DNA from 4 places in the Streptomyces sediminimaris genome. Region 1 is predicted to be linked to each of the others. Evidence: riboswitches for the same ligand, from Rfam matches in the RefSeq annotation. Region 1 holds a riboswitch; each other region holds the start of a gene.
The links. A riboswitch is a leader RNA that binds a small molecule or an ion and turns the genes downstream of it on or off. The one in region 1 is predicted to bind cobalamin.
Positions count from the first base shown of each region.

Region 2: linked by a shared signal. The riboswitch ahead of nicT (Nickel transporter NicT) and the one ahead of ACJ9NR_RS09360 (cobalamin biosynthesis protein) in region 1 are both predicted to bind cobalamin.
Region 3: linked by a shared signal. The riboswitch ahead of ACJ9NR_RS26250 (ribonucleoside-diphosphate reductase subunit alpha) and the one ahead of ACJ9NR_RS09360 (cobalamin biosynthesis protein) in region 1 are both predicted to bind cobalamin.
Region 4: linked by a shared signal. The riboswitch ahead of ACJ9NR_RS12415 (SCO2321 family membrane protein) and the one ahead of ACJ9NR_RS09360 (cobalamin biosynthesis protein) in region 1 are both predicted to bind cobalamin.

Region 1 is NZ_JBJWOT010000001.1:2,005,328-2,009,531, reverse strand. It holds gene ACJ9NR_RS09365 (cobyric acid synthase) at 1-734, opposite strand, end outside; gene ACJ9NR_RS09360 (cobalamin biosynthesis protein) at 731-1,702, opposite strand; cobalamin riboswitch at 1,804-1,943, opposite strand; gene ACJ9NR_RS09355 (hypothetical protein) at 2,081-2,308, opposite strand; gene ACJ9NR_RS09350 (inorganic phosphate transporter) at 2,343-3,593, opposite strand; gene ACJ9NR_RS09345 (lysozyme) at 3,747-4,204, opposite strand, start outside.
Region 2 is NZ_JBJWOT010000001.1:8,259,946-8,264,149, reverse strand. It holds gene ACJ9NR_RS37660 (hypothetical protein) at 1-911, opposite strand, end outside; gene nicT (Nickel transporter NicT) at 1,105-2,205, opposite strand; cobalamin riboswitch at 2,234-2,443, opposite strand; gene ACJ9NR_RS37650 (ArsR/SmtB family transcription factor) at 2,522-2,881, shown strand; gene efeB (iron uptake transporter deferrochelatase/peroxidase subunit) at 3,152-4,204, opposite strand, start outside.
Region 3 is NZ_JBJWOT010000001.1:5,629,230-5,633,433, reverse strand. It holds gene mctP (monocarboxylate uptake permease MctP) at 1-1,523, shown strand, start outside; gene ACJ9NR_RS26255 (GNAT family N-acetyltransferase) at 1,642-2,148, shown strand; cobalamin riboswitch at 2,224-2,350, shown strand; gene ACJ9NR_RS26250 (ribonucleoside-diphosphate reductase subunit alpha) at 2,476-4,204, shown strand, end outside.
Region 4 is NZ_JBJWOT010000001.1:2,648,815-2,653,018, reverse strand. It holds gene ACJ9NR_RS12420 (SCO2322 family protein) at 1-332, opposite strand, end outside; gene ACJ9NR_RS12415 (SCO2321 family membrane protein) at 338-1,570, opposite strand; cobalamin riboswitch at 1,691-1,820, opposite strand; gene ACJ9NR_RS12410 (RidA family protein) at 1,851-2,186, opposite strand; partial or broken gene ACJ9NR_RS12405 (nuclear transport factor 2 family protein) at 2,259-2,705, opposite strand; gene ACJ9NR_RS12400 (Strvi_7410 family MBL fold metallo-hydrolase) at 2,747-3,811, opposite strand; gene ACJ9NR_RS12395 (aldehyde dehydrogenase) at 3,971-4,204, shown strand, end outside.

The DNA.
Region 1 (4,204 bases):
TGCGGGGGGACCGCCATCCCGTCCTCCTCGTCGATGCCGAGCCCGCGGCGGAAGGGCAGGACGCCGTACGTCCGCCGCCCGGTCAGCCCGCGCAGCATGCCGAGGCCGGGCTCCAGCAGGCTCACGTCGCCCCGGAACTTGTTGACGAGGAACCCGGCGACGAGCTCCTGGTCCTCGGGCGAGAGCAGCGCGACGGTCCCGAAGAAGGACGCGAAGACGCCGCCGCGGTCGATGTCGCCGACCACGAGCACCGGGAGCCGCGCGCCGCGCGCGATCCCCATGTTGACGATGTCGGTCCGTCGCAGATTGATTTCGGCGGGGCTGCCGGCCCCTTCACAGATCACCGCGTCATACGTGCCCCGCAACTCGGCGAGGCAGTCGAGAACGGTGCCGAGCAGCCGCTGCTGCCGCCCGCCGTGGTATCCGCGCGCACTGAGCTCGCCCACCGGCCTGCCCAGCAGCACCACCTGGCTGCTCCGCTCACCGCCGGGCTTGAGCAGCACCGGGTTCATGAGCGCGGTCGGCTCGATCCGGCACGCCTGCGCCTGCATGGCCTGCGCCCGCCCGATCTCGGCGCCCTCGCGCGTCACGAAGGAGTTCAGCGACATGTTCTGCGCCTTGAAGGGCGCGACCTTGACGCCCTGCCGCACCAGCCAGCGGCAGATCCCGGCGGTCACGACACTCTTGCCGGCGTCGGAGGTGGTGCCGGCGACGAGCAGCCCACCGCCGTTCACGACGCACGCTCCGGCGCCCGCGCCGGGCGCCCTGCCGCCCGTGCCCGCAGCAGCCCCCCGGCCGCGCTGACCCCCAGGGCCAGCCACCCGACCCGGCCGGACAGCCGGACGGCCCGCTCGATGTCCCCGGTCTCCACGGCTCGCCCCTCCCCGTTCAGCACCGGGCGGTGCTCGACGCGCCCCCCGTACGACAACGTCCCACCGAGCCGTACCCCGAGAGCGCCCGCGAAGGACGCCTCCACGGGCCCGGCGTTGGGGCTGGGATGCCTGCCCGCGTCGGCGCGCCAGGCGCGCACGGCCCCGCGGGGATCGCCCCCCGCGACCGCCGCCAGCGCGGCGGTCAGCCGTGCCCCGGGCCACCCGGCGACGTCGTCCAGCCGCGCCGAGGCCCATCCGTAGCGCAGGTACCTGGGCGATCTGTGCCCCACCATGGCGTCGAGCGTGTTGACCGCCCGGAACCCCAGCAGCCCCGGCACCCCGCCGACCGCGCCCCACACCAGCGCCCCCACCACCGCGTCGGACGTGTTCTCCGCGACGGACTCGACGACGGCCCGGGCGATCCCGCCGGCGTCGAGCGCCTGCGGATCCCGCCCGCACAGACGCGGCAGCCGCGCCCGTGCGGCGGCCAGGTCCCCGGCCTCCAGGGCCCGCCCGATGCCCCGGGCTTCGCGCGCGAGGGACGTCCCGCCGACCACGGCCCAGGTGGCGGCGGCGGTCAGCGCGAGAGAGGCGGTGCGGGAAGGACGCAGGCACGACTGCGCCACGGCACCGAGCGCCACGGCACCTGAGGCGCACACGGTGGTGTGCAGCGCGCCCCACCCGCGGTGGTCCCGCCACAGCACCCGCTCCACGGCGGCCGCGGCACGCCCGAAGACGGCGACCGGGTGCCCGCGGCGCGGATCGCCGAGGAGACGGTCACCGAGGAGTCCGGCGGCGGCGCCGTACGCGAAGACGCGACCGGCACGCATCGGCTCAGCCGGCCGTGGGGGCGGGCAGACCTCGGGTGTGGAGTCTCAACAGGCAGCCGGGCATGGCGATATGTCCTCACTCAGGGTGTCCGCGCCCTGGTTCGACGAGACCGGCGGTGGGAGTTCCTGGCTCCCGGGGCTACCTACCCCGGTGACAGTGGCGGGACCGCGCCGGACTCACACCGGCTTCCTCCCGTGCCGCCGTACATGGCCCCGGCAGTCCACCACGGGGCCGGAAGGGCCGTCAACTCGCCGTTGACCTGCGACGGGAGAGTGTGCGGAGGACCACACACGCGGGGTCGCGGCGGTCACGCGAACGCGTGGTGCCGGGACGGACCACCGTCCCGGCACCACGCGCGTCGGTCGTCGGCCCGGGCCTCAGCCCTTCGCCGTGATCAGGTAGATGCCGTACGCCACCGCCGTCAGGCACGCCGCGAAGCACACGTACGCGCCGGTGACCGCGAGGGCCGCCGAGTTGCCCTCGGCCGCGGCCCGTTCGCGGCGCGAGAGGCCCTTGATGCCGAGGGTGAACAGGACCACCAGGCCCACGGTGACCGCGAGGCTGACGCCGAAGACGGAGCCCAGAGCCGCCCAGTCGATCTTCATGCTGCTTCTCTTCCTTCGTGCCGGGTGCGCCGGCTCAGACGGTCGCGGCCGGCGGGGTCGCCGGATCGGCGGCGGGGACCGGGGCCGGGGCCGCGGTCGTGGACGCGAGCTCCTCGGCCACCGTGCCGGGCGGGGGCGGGGTGACGGCGGCGATGGCCGTGGTGACCACACCGGCCGGCTCGTCGACGTCGTTGACGTTCGCGGCGTTGACGACCTGGCGGCGGGAGAGCAGCCAGATCCCGGCGCTCGCGGCGACCAGGAAGACGGCGATGACGGCCGTGCCCGCGTCGCCGAGTTCAGTCACCTTCTCGGCGCCCGCGCCGACGAGCGCGGCGGCCGGCAGGGTCAGCACCCAGGCGAGGGACATCCGGCCCGCGGTGGACCACCGCACCACGCCGCCCTTGCGGCCCAGGCCCGCGCCCATCACCGAGCCGGTGACGGCGTGCGTGGTGGAGAGCGAGAAGCCGAGGTGGGAGGAGGCCAGGAGCACGGTCGCCGCGCTGGTCTGGGCGACGAAGCCCTGCTGCGGCTGGAGGTCGGTCAGGCCCTTGCCCATGGTGCGGATGATGCGCCAGCCGCCGATGTAGGTGCCGAGCGCCATGGCGAGGCCCGCGGAGAGGATGACCCAGGTGGGAGGGTTGGAGCCGGGGGCGAGGACGCCGCCGGTGACCAGGGCGAGGGTGACGATGCCCATGGTCTTCTGCGCGTCGCCGGTGCCGTGGGCGAGCGAGACCAGGGCGGCGGAGGCGATCTGGCCCGCGCGGTAGCCCTTCCTGGCGGCCCGGGTGTCGGCGTTGCCGCGGCCGGCGGCGTAGGTGAACCGGGCGGCGACCGCGGCGGCGATGCCCGCGACCAGCGGGGCGGCGACCGCCGGGATGATCACCTTGGTGACGAGCACGCCGGCGTGGACGGCGCCGGTGCCCGCGGTGGCGACCGCGGCGCCGATGAGGCCGCCCATGAGGGCGTGCGAGGAGCTGGAGGGCAGGCCCACCAGCCAGGTCACCAGGTTCCAGAGGATCGCGCCGACCAGCGCGGCGAAGATGACCTCGGGACGGATGCCGTTCTCGTCGATGAGACCCGAGGAGATCGTCTTGGCGACCTCGACGGAGAGGAAGGCGCCCACAAGATTCAGCACGGCGGACATGGCCACCGCGATCTTGGGCTTGAGCGCGCCGGTGGAGATGGTGGTGGCCATCGCGTTGGCGGTGTCGTGAAAACCGTTCGTGAAATCGAACGCGAGTGCGGTGACCACCACAATCGCGAGGATCAGCGAGAAGTTTTCCATTTACCCAGGCAATCGTTCGAAGTCATCGGTCGCTTGACCGTAGGAAACCTGAGTGAACGGAAGATGAACTGAGCAGGGCTTCGAGGTGACCTGATGAGGGGGCCGCCGTTCCGCCTCGGTCCGGCGGCCCCCGGATCCCCGGGCGCCGCTCGGCTAGTGGCCCCGGGCGAACCTCTTCAGCTGGGCCCGGGAGCCGTTGAAGAGATCCTCGTCACCCGGCAGGCCGCCCTTGCTGCCGTACTGCCAGAAGGTCCAGTACTTCCAGCCGGCGGGCAGTGCTCCCGGCCCCGACGGGCGGCGTCCTGCCAGCCACAGCGCGTGGTCATGGGCGAACGCGCGGCTGCGGCCGGTGCACGTGTTCCACCAGCGGGCGGTCGTGTAGATCACCGGCCGGCGCCCGGTGCGCCGCTTCACCTCGTCGCTGAAGGAGCGGATCCAGCGGACCATGCCCGCCTTGCTCAGGCCGTAGCACCGGTGCCTGGAGCTGTAGGGGTTGTATTCGATGTCGAGGGCCGGGGGCAGGGTCCGGCCGTCCGCGCGCCACCGGCCCCCGTGGCGGACGAAGTACGCCGCCTGGGCCCTGCCGGACGACCTGTCCGGCAGCGCGAAGT
Region 2 (4,204 bases), 6.3 Mb from region 1:
TGCTGGGTGGTGGCGAAGGTGCCGTACCCGGAGCCGGTGAAGCCGGAGCCGGAGGCGACGGACTTCAGGCCGAGCGGCGCGCCGGTGCCGGTCCCGGGGAAGTCGGAGGGGTCGAAGGAGTCGGGCGCGGTGCCGCCGACCGGCCACACGACGTAGCTGTCGTAGCCGTACATCGTGTCCTTGGAGGCGGTGTAGCGCAGCGGCGCGTCCGTCTTGTAGGCCGCGCCGGGCGCGACCGGGGTGTCGAACCGGCACCAGGCGCCGAGGTCGGGCCGGTCCGAGTAGTGGCAGTTGGAGTGGTCGCGGGCGAGGGAGACGCCGTCGGAGTCCTGCACCAGCAGCATGACGCCCTTGTCGGCGGGGGCGGTGCCGGTGTTGGCGAAGGCCGGGGTGCGCTCGAAGACGGCGCCGGGCGCGATGCCCTTCAGCGCCGGGTAGGGCCGGGTGACGAGCTTCGGGCCGCCGACCAGGACGTCCGTCTTCTTGGTCACGGTCGGCGCGTCGGAGGCGGTGGCGGTGTAGGTGATGGCACCGGTGTCGCCCGCCTTGGCGGCCGCGGTGGGCTTCAGGAAGAACGGGTCGATCGACTCCTTGCCCGACAGCGGGCCCACGTCGCACCTCACCTTCAGGGTGCCGGTGCTCACGCAGTCCCCCGTGACCTCCATCGTCGCCTTCCCGGCGAGGGACGACGCGTCGACCGCGACCGAGACGTCATGGGCGTCCCCGCCCGAGGCGGTGATCGCGAGGCCCAGGTTCGGGCCCTCACCCTCGGTGGGGAGGTAGTAGTTCTCCTGGGCGTCCAGGACGAGCGTCGTTCCGGCGGCGTGCGCGGCCGGGGTCGCGACCGCCAGAGCGGCGGTCGCGACAGCGGCGGCCGCCGCTGTCCGCCATGTTCTGCATATCGTCAGCACACTACGTGGACACGCCAGAACACCGGAAGGTTGCGCCCGAGCGTCCGTCAGTTGACGGACGGGTTCCGCCCTGGAATCTCTCCAGCACCGCCGAACCGGCAGCAGGACCCGCCCTGTTGGCGGATCCGGCCGTGCGGCGGCCGCGGTCCCCTCCCCGCCCGCGCGTGCAGCAGGCGCCCGGACGGAGCGGGTGTCAGCCGCCCTCGGCCAGGCGGGCCGCCCACCTCTGTTCCACCTTGGCCAGCCGCCAGTAGGCCAGCGCCGCCGCCCACACGATGACGAACAGACCCACGATGAGGTAACCGACGTTGTCCAGGTCCAGGCCCGCGATCCAGCCGGTCACCGCGTCGCGCAGACCGAGCTTCTCGTGCAGCACCCCGACCAGCTCGACGGTGCCGATCAGGAAGGCGACCGCGATGGACAGACCGGTGATGGCGAGGTTGTAGAACACCTTGCGCACCGGGTTGGAGAACGCCCACTGGTAGGCGAAGTTCATGAACGTCCCGTCCAGGGTGTCGAACAGGCTCATCCCCGCGGCGAACAACAGCGGCAGGCACACGATCGCGTACCACGGCAGCCCCGCCGCGGCACCGCTGCCCGCCATCACCATCAGGGTGACCTCGGTGGCGGTGTCGAAGCCGACACCGAACAGGAAGCCCAGTGGGAACATCTGCCCGGGGCGGGTGATCGACGTGGTGAAGCGGCCCAGGACGCGGTTCATGAACCCCCGCGAGTCCAGGTGCTGTTCGAGAGCCGCCTCGTCGTACGTGCCGGAACGCATCGCGCGGAAGACCCGCAGGATGCCGGCGAGGGCCACCAGGTTGAGCGCGGCGATGAGGTAGAGGAAGGTCCCGGAGACGGTCGCGCCGACGACACCGAGCGTCTGGTGGGTGCGGGAGTCGTGGTTCAGCAGTGCGCCGGCGAGCTGCGCGCCTCCCGCCACCAGGGCGGCCAGGACCACCACCACGCTGGAGTGACCGAGCGCGAACCAGAACCCGACCGACACCGGCCGCTTGCCGTCGGCCATCAGCTTGCGGGTGGTGTTGTCGATCGCGGCGATGTGATCGGCGTCGAACGCGTGCCGCATGCCGAGCGTGTACGCGGTCACCCCGAGGCCGATCCCGAACGCCTTGGAGCCGACCTCGTAGTGGCCCGGCACGACGAGCAGGAACAGGATGCCGAACGCCAGCACGTGCAGGGCGGCGATCACGGCCAGAAGTCCGGCGGTACGGACGGTGTCCTCGCGCCGCCAGCGGAAGACAGTGGGCACGTCGGGCCCGTTGGGCAGGGTCATGCGGTCACGCTCCAGCACCTCGTGGATCACTTCGTGAAGTGCCGTGGCCGGTCTCCTGGCTTACGGGTGCGCGCGTTCTCGTCCCGGCCTTCCCGTCCGCCCCGAGGCGGACAGTGACCGTGCACAACTGGGACGCAAACTCCCCGATCACAGTGGCGAGGGCCGCTCCGGCCTGAACCCCCCGAACCACGAAGGGCTGTCACCGGTCTTCCCGAACACCACGGCCCGCCCACCGTACGGGTGTCTCCGCACGCCTGCATACCTGCATGGCTGCGCAGGTATCCAAGATCACACCGCCACCTGCGAGGATGTCCCCATGCATCTCGTCCCCGCCGAACGCGCAGACCGCCGCGCCATCGACGGCCACCGGGTCTGCGACGCCGTCGCCGCCATCGGCGAGCCCGGCCACGTCCGCGCCTGGGCCGAACGGTTCTCCCTGCTCTCCGACCCCGGACGCCTCGCCCTGCTGATGGCCCTGCGCCAGACGGGTCCGCTCGCTGTCTCGGACCTGGCCATCGCGACCGGAATGAACGACCCCGCCGTTTCCCAGGCCCTGCGGCTGCTGCGCGCCGCCGGTGTCGTTGCGGGCGAGAAGGACGGGCGGGTGGTGCGCTACCGGATCATCGACCCGATCACCGCCGCCCTGCTCAAGCACTGCGTCAGCGGGAGCGGTTGAGCGGCGACGGCCTTCCGGCCGACCCGCGGCCATGAGCCGCCTCGCAGGGCCTCGGCCCTCCCCTTGTGCACCGGCTCAGATGGAGCCGCGTGGCGACGGCGAGGCACGCAGGCTTCGTACGTCCTGCCCGTACGTCCTGGCGGTCTCGCGCGAGACTCCGGTGCCGCAGTGCTCCGCCGGGGCCGGCCCCGGCGGAGCACTGCGGAGGCCGACCCCCGGGACGGGGGCGCGTGAGCGCTCGGCACTCGGCGGTGGGCCGGGTGGGTGGACTCAGGTCGCGAGCAGTGCGCGGCCGAACCAGTCCCTGTTGTCGCGTACCCCGGGCAGGGCGAAGAAGTAGCCGCCGCCGGTGGGCGAGATGTAGTCGACGAGGGGCTCGTCGATCAGCCGGGTCTGGACGGCTTCGAACTGCCGTACCACGTCCTGCTGGTAGCAGCAGAAGACCAGGCCCATGTCGAGGTCGCCGACGGCGTCGACGCCGCGGTCGTAGTTGTAGCCGCGGCGCAGGATGCGGGAGTTGTCGGTGGCGGCGGTGCGCGGGTTCGCCATCCGGATGTGGGAGTCCAGCGGGATCACCGTGCCGTGCGGGTCCTTGGCGTAGTGGGGGGTGTCGGTCTCCTTGGCGCCGTCGAGCGGAGCGCCGGTGTCCTTGCGGCGGCCGAACATCTTCTCCTGCTCGGTGAGCGAGACCCGGTCCCAGAACTCCACCAGCATGCGGATGACGCGGATCACCTGGTAGCTGCCGCCGGTGGCCCAGGCGGGCTCGCCGTCGCCGTCGCCGACCCAGATCAGGCGGTTGGTCTCGCGGGTCGAGGTGACGTCCGGGTTGGCGATGCCGTCCTTGAAACCGAGCAGGTTGCGCGGGGCACCGGTGGGCCGCGGGGCGTTCTGGAAGCCGTCGATGCGCCACTTGATCTGCATGGCGCCGCGCGTGTGGCGGGCGATGTCGCGCAGGGCGTGCAGGACGGTGTCCCGGCGGTGGGCGCAGATCTGCAGGGACAGGTCGCCGTGGCACTCGGCCGCGTCGAGATGGTCGTTGGGGAAGGTCCGCATCGCCGTCAGGCGTCGGGGCCGGGCCTTGGCGAGGCCGTAGCGGTCGTCGAACAGGGAGGCGCCCACCCCGACCGTGACGGTGAGGCCGTCGGCGGGGACGACCGGGCCGAGGATGCCGTTGTCGGAGGGCGGGGCGCCGACGCCGAGGTCGGTCGGGGTGCCACCGGAGGTGAGGAAACGGGCCCGGCGGGTGATCGTCTTCAGCAGCTCCGCCAGTTCCTCGCGGTCCTCGGCGATGACGTCGAAGGAGACGAAGCACGCGGCCGCGGG
Region 3 (4,204 bases), 3.6 Mb from region 1:
AGCACTCGCTCGACGAATGGGGCCTGGGCGGCCGGTCGTTCGGCACCTGGGTCACCTGGTTCCTGCTCGGCGGCGACCTGTACACGGCGTACACGTTCGTCGCCGTGCCCGCGGCGATCTACGCGGCGGGCGCGGCCGGCTTCTTCGCGGTGCCGTACACCATCCTGGTCTACCCGCTGATCTTCACCTTCCTGCCCCGCCTGTGGTCGGTCTCCCACCGGCACGGATACGTCACGACCTCGGACTTCGTGCGCGGCCGCTTCGGCTCGAAGAGCCTGTCGCTGGCCGTCGCGATCACCGGCATCCTCGCCACCATGCCGTACATCGCCCTCCAACTCGTCGGCATCCAGGCCGTGCTGGACGTGATGGGCGTCGGCGGCGGCGACAGCACCAACGGGTTCGTGAAGGACCTGCCGCTGCTGATCGCCTTCGGTGTGCTCGCGGCGTACACCTACTCCTCGGGCCTGCGGGCCCCCGCGCTGATCGCGTTCGTGAAGGACGCGCTGATCTACATCGTCATCGCCGTGGCGATCATCTACATCCCGATCAAGCTCGGCGGCTTCGACGACATCTTCGCGAAGGCGAGCGCGGCGTTCACGCAGACCAACCCGGCGACCGGCAAGCCGCGCGGCGCTCTCGTACCCCCGGGGACGGGCCAGTGGGCGTACGCCACCCTGGCGCTGGGCTCCGCGCTCGCGCTGTTCATGTACCCGCACTCGATCACCGCGACGCTCTCCTCGCGCAGCCGTGAGGTGATCCGCCGCAACACCACGATCCTGCCGCTGTACTCCCTGATGCTGGGTCTGCTGGCGCTGCTGGGCTTCATGGCGATCGCGGCCGGGGTCAAGGTCACCAACGGGCAGCTGGCGATCCCGCAGCTGTTCGAGAACATGTTCCCGGACTGGTTCACGGGGGTGGCCTTCGCGGCCATCGGCATCGGTGCGCTGGTGCCGGCGGCGATCATGTCGATCGCGGCCGCGAACCTCTTCACCCGCAACATCTACCGGGACTTCATCAAACCGGACGCCACGCCGAAGCAGGAGGCCCAGGTCTCCAAGATCGTGTCGCTGCTGGTGAAGGTCGGCGCGCTGGCCTTCGTCCTCACCATGGACAAGACGGTCGCCATCAACTTCCAGCTGCTGGGCGGCATCTGGATCCTGCAGACCTTCCCGGCCCTGGTCGGCGGTCTGTTCACCCGCTGGTTCCACCGCTGGGCGCTGCTCGGCGGCTGGGCGGTCGGCATGGTCTACGGCACCGTCGCCGCGTACGGCGTCGCCTCGCCGACGCACGCGCACTTCGGCGGCTCGGCGAAGGAGATCCCCGGGCTCGGCCAGATCGGCTACATCGGCCTGACCGCGTTCGTCATGAACGCGGTGGTCACGGTGGTCCTGACCTTCGTCCTGAAGGCCGTGAAGGCCCCGGAGGGTGTCGACGAGACCGCGGCGGACGACTACACCGTGGACGCCGGCGACCCGGGCGTGCAGGTGGAACTGCCGCCCGCGACGGCGGCGGAGTCGCGCTAGGTGTATTGACCCGTGAGGTCGGGAACGCGGGAGCCGTCACGCCGGAGCCGTCGTGACCGAACGGGCCGCCGGAGCATTCCGGCGGCCCGTTGTCGTACTCGTCCGCCACACTCGGTGCATGGACGTGGTGATCCGGCGGGCAGGACCCGCCGACTACGAGATCCTGGGCGGGATCACCGCCGAGGCCTACCTCCGGGACGGGCTGCTCGCCTTCGACAGCGGCGGCCGGTACCTGGCCGAGCTGAAGGACGTGGCCGGGCGGGCGGCCGCCGCGCGGGTGCTGGTGGCGGAGGCGGACGGGCAGCTGCTCGGCGGGGTCACCCTCGTGCCCTCGGGCGGCCCCATGGCCGACATCGCCCGGCCCGGGGAGGCCGAGATACGCATGCTCGCGGTCGCCCCGGCGGCTCGCGGCCGGGGCGCCGGGGAGGCCCTCGTGCGCGCCTGTGTCGACCGGTCCCGGGCCGTGGACGGCTGCACCGGTGTCGTCCTGTCGACCCAGCGCGCCATGCTCGCCGCCCACCGCATCTACGAGCGCGCGGGCTTCGCCCGTGTTCCCGAGCGCGACTGGAACCCGCTGCCGGGCGTGGCGGACCTCCGGCTGCTCACCTATCAGTTGACGTTCTGACACGCTCCGAAATCACGGCGACACACCCACACGACACAACATATGGGGGTGCTTCTCAGACCGGGCACAAGATGTATGCTCATGCTCGCTGTCGCCGCAGGGGAATCCGGTGCGAATCCGGAACTGTCCCGCAACGGTGTACCCATGCGTGTCCGCACCCATGGGCGTCAGTCCGAGGACCTGCCGACAGCGCGCCCGGCCGCCGTGGTCCGGGTGCTTCGACGTCCGGGCCTCGTGGAGTGGGCCGGTGGACGCGGCGCCGTCGTGCGCTCGTGGCTGCCCCCTGCCCTCCGCAAGGCCCCCGTGCCGAGCGAGGGAGAGCCCCACGTGAGCATCGCGCCAGCCGAACCGGCCTCAGCGACACCGTCCACGCCGTCGTCCGCCGAGGACGGTCCCGGGGCCGCACTGCTGCGGACCCTGACCGAACTGACCGGCGACCTCCCCGGCGCCGACGCCGGCCGGGTCGCCGCCGCGGCGCTGCGCGGACGTTCGGCGGGGGCGGACGGGACACAACTGCGCGAGCTGGCCACGGAGGCGGCCGCCGGCCTCATCTCGGAGGACCCCGCCTACTCGCGGCTGGCCGCGCGCCTGCTGACGGCCGGCATCACCGCGGAGGCCGCCTCGCAGGGCGTGACGTGCTTCACCGAATCGGTCGCGGTCGGCCACCGCGAGGGGCTCATCGCCGACCGCACGGCCGAGTTCGTCCGGCTCCACGCGGGGCGGCTCGACGCCCTCGTCGACACCGGCGCCGACGACCGCTTCGGCTACTTCGGCCTGCGCACCCTCCACAGCCGCTACCTGCTGCGGCACCCGATCACCCGCAAGGTCATCGAGACGCCCCAGCACTTCATGCTGCGCGTCGCCGCCGGTCTCGCCGAGGACGACACCGCGCGCTCGGTCGGCGAGGTCGCCGCCCTCTACCGCCTGATGAGCCGCCTCGACTACCTTCCCTCCTCCCCCACGCTGTTCAACTCCGGTACGCGCCACCCCCAGATGTCGTCCTGCTACCTCCTGGACTCCCCCCGCGACGAGCTGGACTCCATCTATGACCGCTACCACCAGGTCGCCCGCCTCTCGAAGCACGCCGGCGGCATCGGCCTGTCGTACTCCCGCATCCGCGCCCGGGGTTCGCTGATCCGCGGCACCAACGGGCACTCCAACGGCATCGTCCCGTTCCTGAAGACCCTGGACGCCTCGGTCGCGGCCGTGAACCAGGGCGGCCGGCGCAAGGGCGCGGCCGCGGTCTACCTGGAGACCTGGCACTCGGACATCGAGGAGTTCCTGGAGCTGCGCGACAACACCGGTGAGGAGGCCCGCCGTACGCACAACCTCAACCTCGCCCACTGGATCCCGGACGAGTTCATGCGCCGGGTGGACGCCGACGCGCGGTGGTCGCTGTTCTCCCCGGCGGACGCGCCCGAACTGGTCGACCTGTGGGGCGAGGAGTTCGACGCCGCGTACCGCGCGGCGGAGGCCGCGGGCCTGGCGCGCAGAACCGTCCCGGCCCGCGAGCTCTACGGCCGCATGATGCGTACGCTCGCCCAGACCGGCAACGGCTGGATGACCTTCAAGGACGCCGCGAACCGCACCGCCAACCAGACCGCCGAGCCGGGCCGCGTCGTGCACTCCTCCAACCTCTGCACGGAGATCCTGGAGGTCACCGACGACGGCGAGACGGCGGTCTGCAACCTCGGCTCGGTGAACCTGGGCGCCTTCGTGCAGGGCGGTGACCTGGACTGGGAGCGCCTGGACGAGACCGTCCGCACGGCCGTCACCTTCCTGGACCGCGTGGTCGACATCAACTACTACCCCACCGAGCAGGCGGGCCGGTCCAACGCGCGCTGGCGTCCCGTCGGACTCGGCGTGATGGGCCTGCAGGACGTCTTCTTCAAGCTGCGGCTGCCCTTCGACTCCCCCGAGGCGCAGGCCCTCTCCACCCGCATCGCCGAACGCGTCATGCTCGCCGCCTACGAGACCTCCGCCGACCTCGCCGAGCGCAACGGCCCGCTGCCGGCCTGGCAGCGGACCCGTACCGCCCGCGGCGTCCTGCACCCCG
Region 4 (4,204 bases), 640 kb from region 1:
CCGGACGGGGCGTCCGCCGCCGTGCCGAAGTCGAGGACGAGCGCCACGCGCTTCTCGCCCTCCCGGGCCGGGGTCCGCGCGCAGATCTCCCGGAACGACGTCGTCCCGCGCGGCTTCGACGCGTCGCCCGAGTCCTCGCTGACCGAGAAGCGGAAGCCCTGGACGTCGCCGTCCGAGGGGCGGGCGGTGGCGGGGCCCTGGGTGGCGTAGGTCCAGTGCCCGGCGGCGTGGTCCCAGAAGGACCAGTAGCGGTAACCGGTGGCGTGGGCCTGACCGCTGGCGGCCAGTGCCAGCAGCAACGCGGTGAACAGGACGGCGCAGCGGCGGATCACGGCCGTCACCTCTTGCCGCGGCGGCAGAACAGGAAGCCGGCGCCGGCGCCGATGGCGACGAGGAGGAGCCCGCCGAGGACCCACCAGACGGTGAATCGGAAGCCGGAGTCGGAGTCGGAGGCCGAGGCCGCCTTCCTGCCGGAGGACGCGGCCGGGGCGGCGGAGGAGGCCGGCTGCGGACCCGTCGCGTTCAGCAGCCGCACCAGGTCCCGCCCGCCGAAGTCGTGCACGTCGGCCCCGTACGCCCGGGCGGCGAGGATCAGTTCCGCGTACGCGGCCGGTCCGGCCTGCTTCGCCCACGGCCCGGCGTTCGCCTCCAGCCAGCGCACGGCGCCGGCCGCCCGGTCGCCCTGGCCGGCGGTCGCGAGGGCGAGGACGGCGTCGGCGGTGTTGCCGTAGTCGGGCTGGGGCTTGGCGCCGGGCAGCGCCGTGGTCAGGTGGTGGTCCTTCGCCAGGGCCCTGGTGAGGTACGCGGCGCCGTTGCGCGCCGCCTGCCCGGGATCGTGGGCGTCCCGGCACGCCGTGGCGGTGCCGGACGGCTTGACGGCCGCCCCGGTCAGCCCCTTGCCGAGCGCGCCCACCACGGCCGCGGCGGTCGCGTCCGCGTTGGCGGCGAGCCCGCCCTTCTTGTCCGGCTGGAAGGCGAAGGCGCCCGCGTCCTGGCCGCCGCAGGGCAGGGCGAACGTCAGCAGGGCGTCGTAGGGGGACTTGCCGCCCTTGGTGACCCGCGCGGGCTGCTCGCCCGCGGCGGCGAGCGCGCCGATGACGACGGCGGTGGAGTTGGCGTCGCTCGGACCGCCCGGCGCGTAGCCCCAGCCGCCGTCCTCGTTCTGCGCGGTCCTCAGCCAGGCGACCGCCTTGCCGGTGGTGGCGCCGTGGCCGCCGAGCGCCGCGAGGGCCTGGACGGCGGCGGCCGTGCTGTTGGTGTCGACCATCGCCTTGGCGTCGCAGGCGTGGGCGGCGTCCGCGCGGAACGGCGCGAACGCCCCGTTCGCGCACTGCTGCCCCACCAGCCAGTCCACGGCCTTCGGCGCCGGCCGCACGCCCACCGCGTCCTGCGCGAGCAGCGCCAGCGACTGGCGCCAGACGCCGTCGTACTTCGGGTCGGTGGTGCCGTAGAGGCCGTCGGGCAGCGCGGCCGACGGCGACGGCGAAGGGGACGCGGCGACGGCCGGCGCGGCGGCGCCGATCACGGCTATGGCTGCCAGGGCAGCTGCGCTGCGGCGGACGACGTTCATGATCGGCGGGTGCCTCTCCCTGCGGGAGCGGGCAGCACGGGACACCCCGGGCGGCTCGGCTCCGTATGCCTCGACGGTGCCGTGCGCCGGCGGACTGCCGGCACACGTGAGCCGGTCACGACCGTACGGGGCAGTCCGGCTGACCGCCCTCGGCGGACGGTTCACGGTTGCGGGTCAGCGCCGGAATTGCACCGGCTTCCCCCCGTACGGGTGTGATGACGACCCGGCTACTGTACCGGGCCGTAGGAACGGCCCCGGCGGCGGCCGGGGGTGGGCCCCGTCACCCCAGCACGGCCACGGCGTCCACCTCCACCAGCACCCCCTCGCGCACCGGCCGCACCACCACCGTCGTCCGCGCCGGAAGCGGTGTGCAGTCCGCGAAGAAGTCCGCGTAGACGCGGTTGAAGTCACCGAAAGCGGACCGGTCGGCCAGATAGCAGGTGCAGCGGGCGATCGAGCGGCGGTCCCCGCCCGCCGCCGCGACGACGGCCTCGACGTTGGCGAGCACCTGCCGCGCCTGCGCGGTGAAGCCGGCCGGCATGTCGCCGGTCGCCGGGTCCAGCGGGCCCTGTCCGGAGGTGAACAGCAACGGGCCGCTGCGCACGCCCTGGGACAGCGGCGGCAGGGTGCCGTCGGGGAAGGGGATGAAGGGGGCGCGGTCGGTGCGGACGGCGTCGAGGACGCCGCGCCCCTCGCGCGGGGTGGGGCCGCCGAAGGGCAGGCGCAGGGTCCGGGAGGCGAGCAGCCACCGGCCGTCGACGCGGCGCAGGACGTCCTCGTAGTGGCCCACCTGGGTCGGCGGGCCGGCCGGCACCATGCCGCCCGACCAGCCGTCGACGCGGTACGTCGTGAAGCAGGAGGTGGCCTCGGCGGTGTCCTCGGACGTCACCGTGACCCGGATGTTGGACATGATCCGGCGCGAGAGCCGGTCAGCGGGCCGCGCGCCGAAGTACTCCCGCAGCGCCGCCCGTCCCACGGACCGGCGCCCGTCACCCGGCGGCGGCCACTCCCACACCCCGTCCACGGTGAACAGCTCGGCAACCGAGGCGGGTTCGCCCAGGTCGAGGCGGTGGACGAAGTCGAGGATCAGGTGTTCGCAGGCGCGTTCGGCGAGAAGCCGGTGCAAAGGGTCCATGGTCATGGGGTATCAGTGCGCGCTCCCGTGCGGCGAGTGGATCACACCGCCGCGTACGCCACCGGATCGCTCCCCGCCACCGCTTCCGCCCGGCCCAGCTTCACCAGGCGCCGCAGGTGTGCCTCGGCCTCCGAGACCGCGATGTTCCGCGATCCGTACGGGATCTGGCTCCAGGGCCGGTTCCACTCCATGCGCTCGGCCAGCTGCCAGGGGGTGAGCGGTTCGGCCAGCAGGGCGTGCAGGCCGGTGAGCCGGTCCTCGTGGTGTGCGAGCAACTCCCGTACCCGGGCCGCCGCGTCGGAGAAGACGTGCTGGTGGGCGGGGAGCACCTCCGAGGGGGCGAGCCGGCCGACGCGTTCGAGGGAGTCGAGGTAGTCGCCGAGGGGGTCGGTGACGTTACCCACGCTCGGCTTCGCTCGCACGGGGGCGCCCCCGTCGTCGTCGGGGTCCTCGTAGAGGCCGATGTGGGGGGTGATCCCGGGAAGCAGGTGGTCGCCGGAGAACAGCCGTCCGTGGCCGGGCAGTCGAGCCGGATGCTCCTCCTCCAGGTGCAGGCAGACGTGGCCGGGGGTGTGGCCCGGCGTCCAGATCGCGCGCAGGCGCCTGCCCGGGAGGTCGAGGAGTTCGCCGGGGACGATCTCGCGGTCGGGCAGGGCGGGGGAGAAGCCCGGAAGGGTGGTGCGGGGGGCGGCGTCGCGCAGGGGCGCGACGTGCTCCTCGGGGGCGCCGGCGGCGGTGAGCTTTGCGGCCATGTAGGAGAACCAGCGGCCGGGCCGGGTGCCGCGGGTGCGCCGCACGATCGCGGTGTCCGCGGCGTGCATGGCGATCCAGGCGCCGGACGCCTCGCGGACCCTGCCGGACAGGCCGTGGTGGTCGGGGTGGTGGTGGGTGATCACCACGCCGTGGATCTCGCCGACGGACGTGCCGCAGGCGGCCATTCCGTCCGCGAGGGTCTCCCAGGAGGCCGGGTCGTCCCATCCGGTGTCGACCAGGACCGGGCCGCGGTCGGTGTCGACGACGTACACGAGCGTGTGCCCGAGGGGGTTGTCCGGGATGGGTACCCGGACGGACCGTACGCCTCCGCCGTGGTCGGTGACCTGTGCCATGGGTTCCCCTGTCGCCGCGTTCCCGTCACTATAACTAGAACCAGTTCCAATGGGAGCCTGGGTCACCTTTCGCCGCCCTGTGGACTCCTCCGAGGGGAACTGGTATCAGTTCCGGTATCTGATGCACCGTCAGAGTCAGCTCCGGGGAGGCATTCGGCCATGACCGAGCTCGTGGAACACGGACAGCTGTTCATCGGCGGGGAGTTGACCGACCCCCTCGGCGAGGACGTCATCGAGGTGATCTCGCCGCACACCGAGGAGGTCATCGGGCGGGTGCCGCACGCCTCGGCCGCGGACGTGGACCGGGCGGTCCGGGCCGCGCGCCGCGCCTTCGACGAGGGGCCCTGGCCGCGGCTGCCGCTGCGGGAGCGGATCGAGGTCGTCACCCGGATC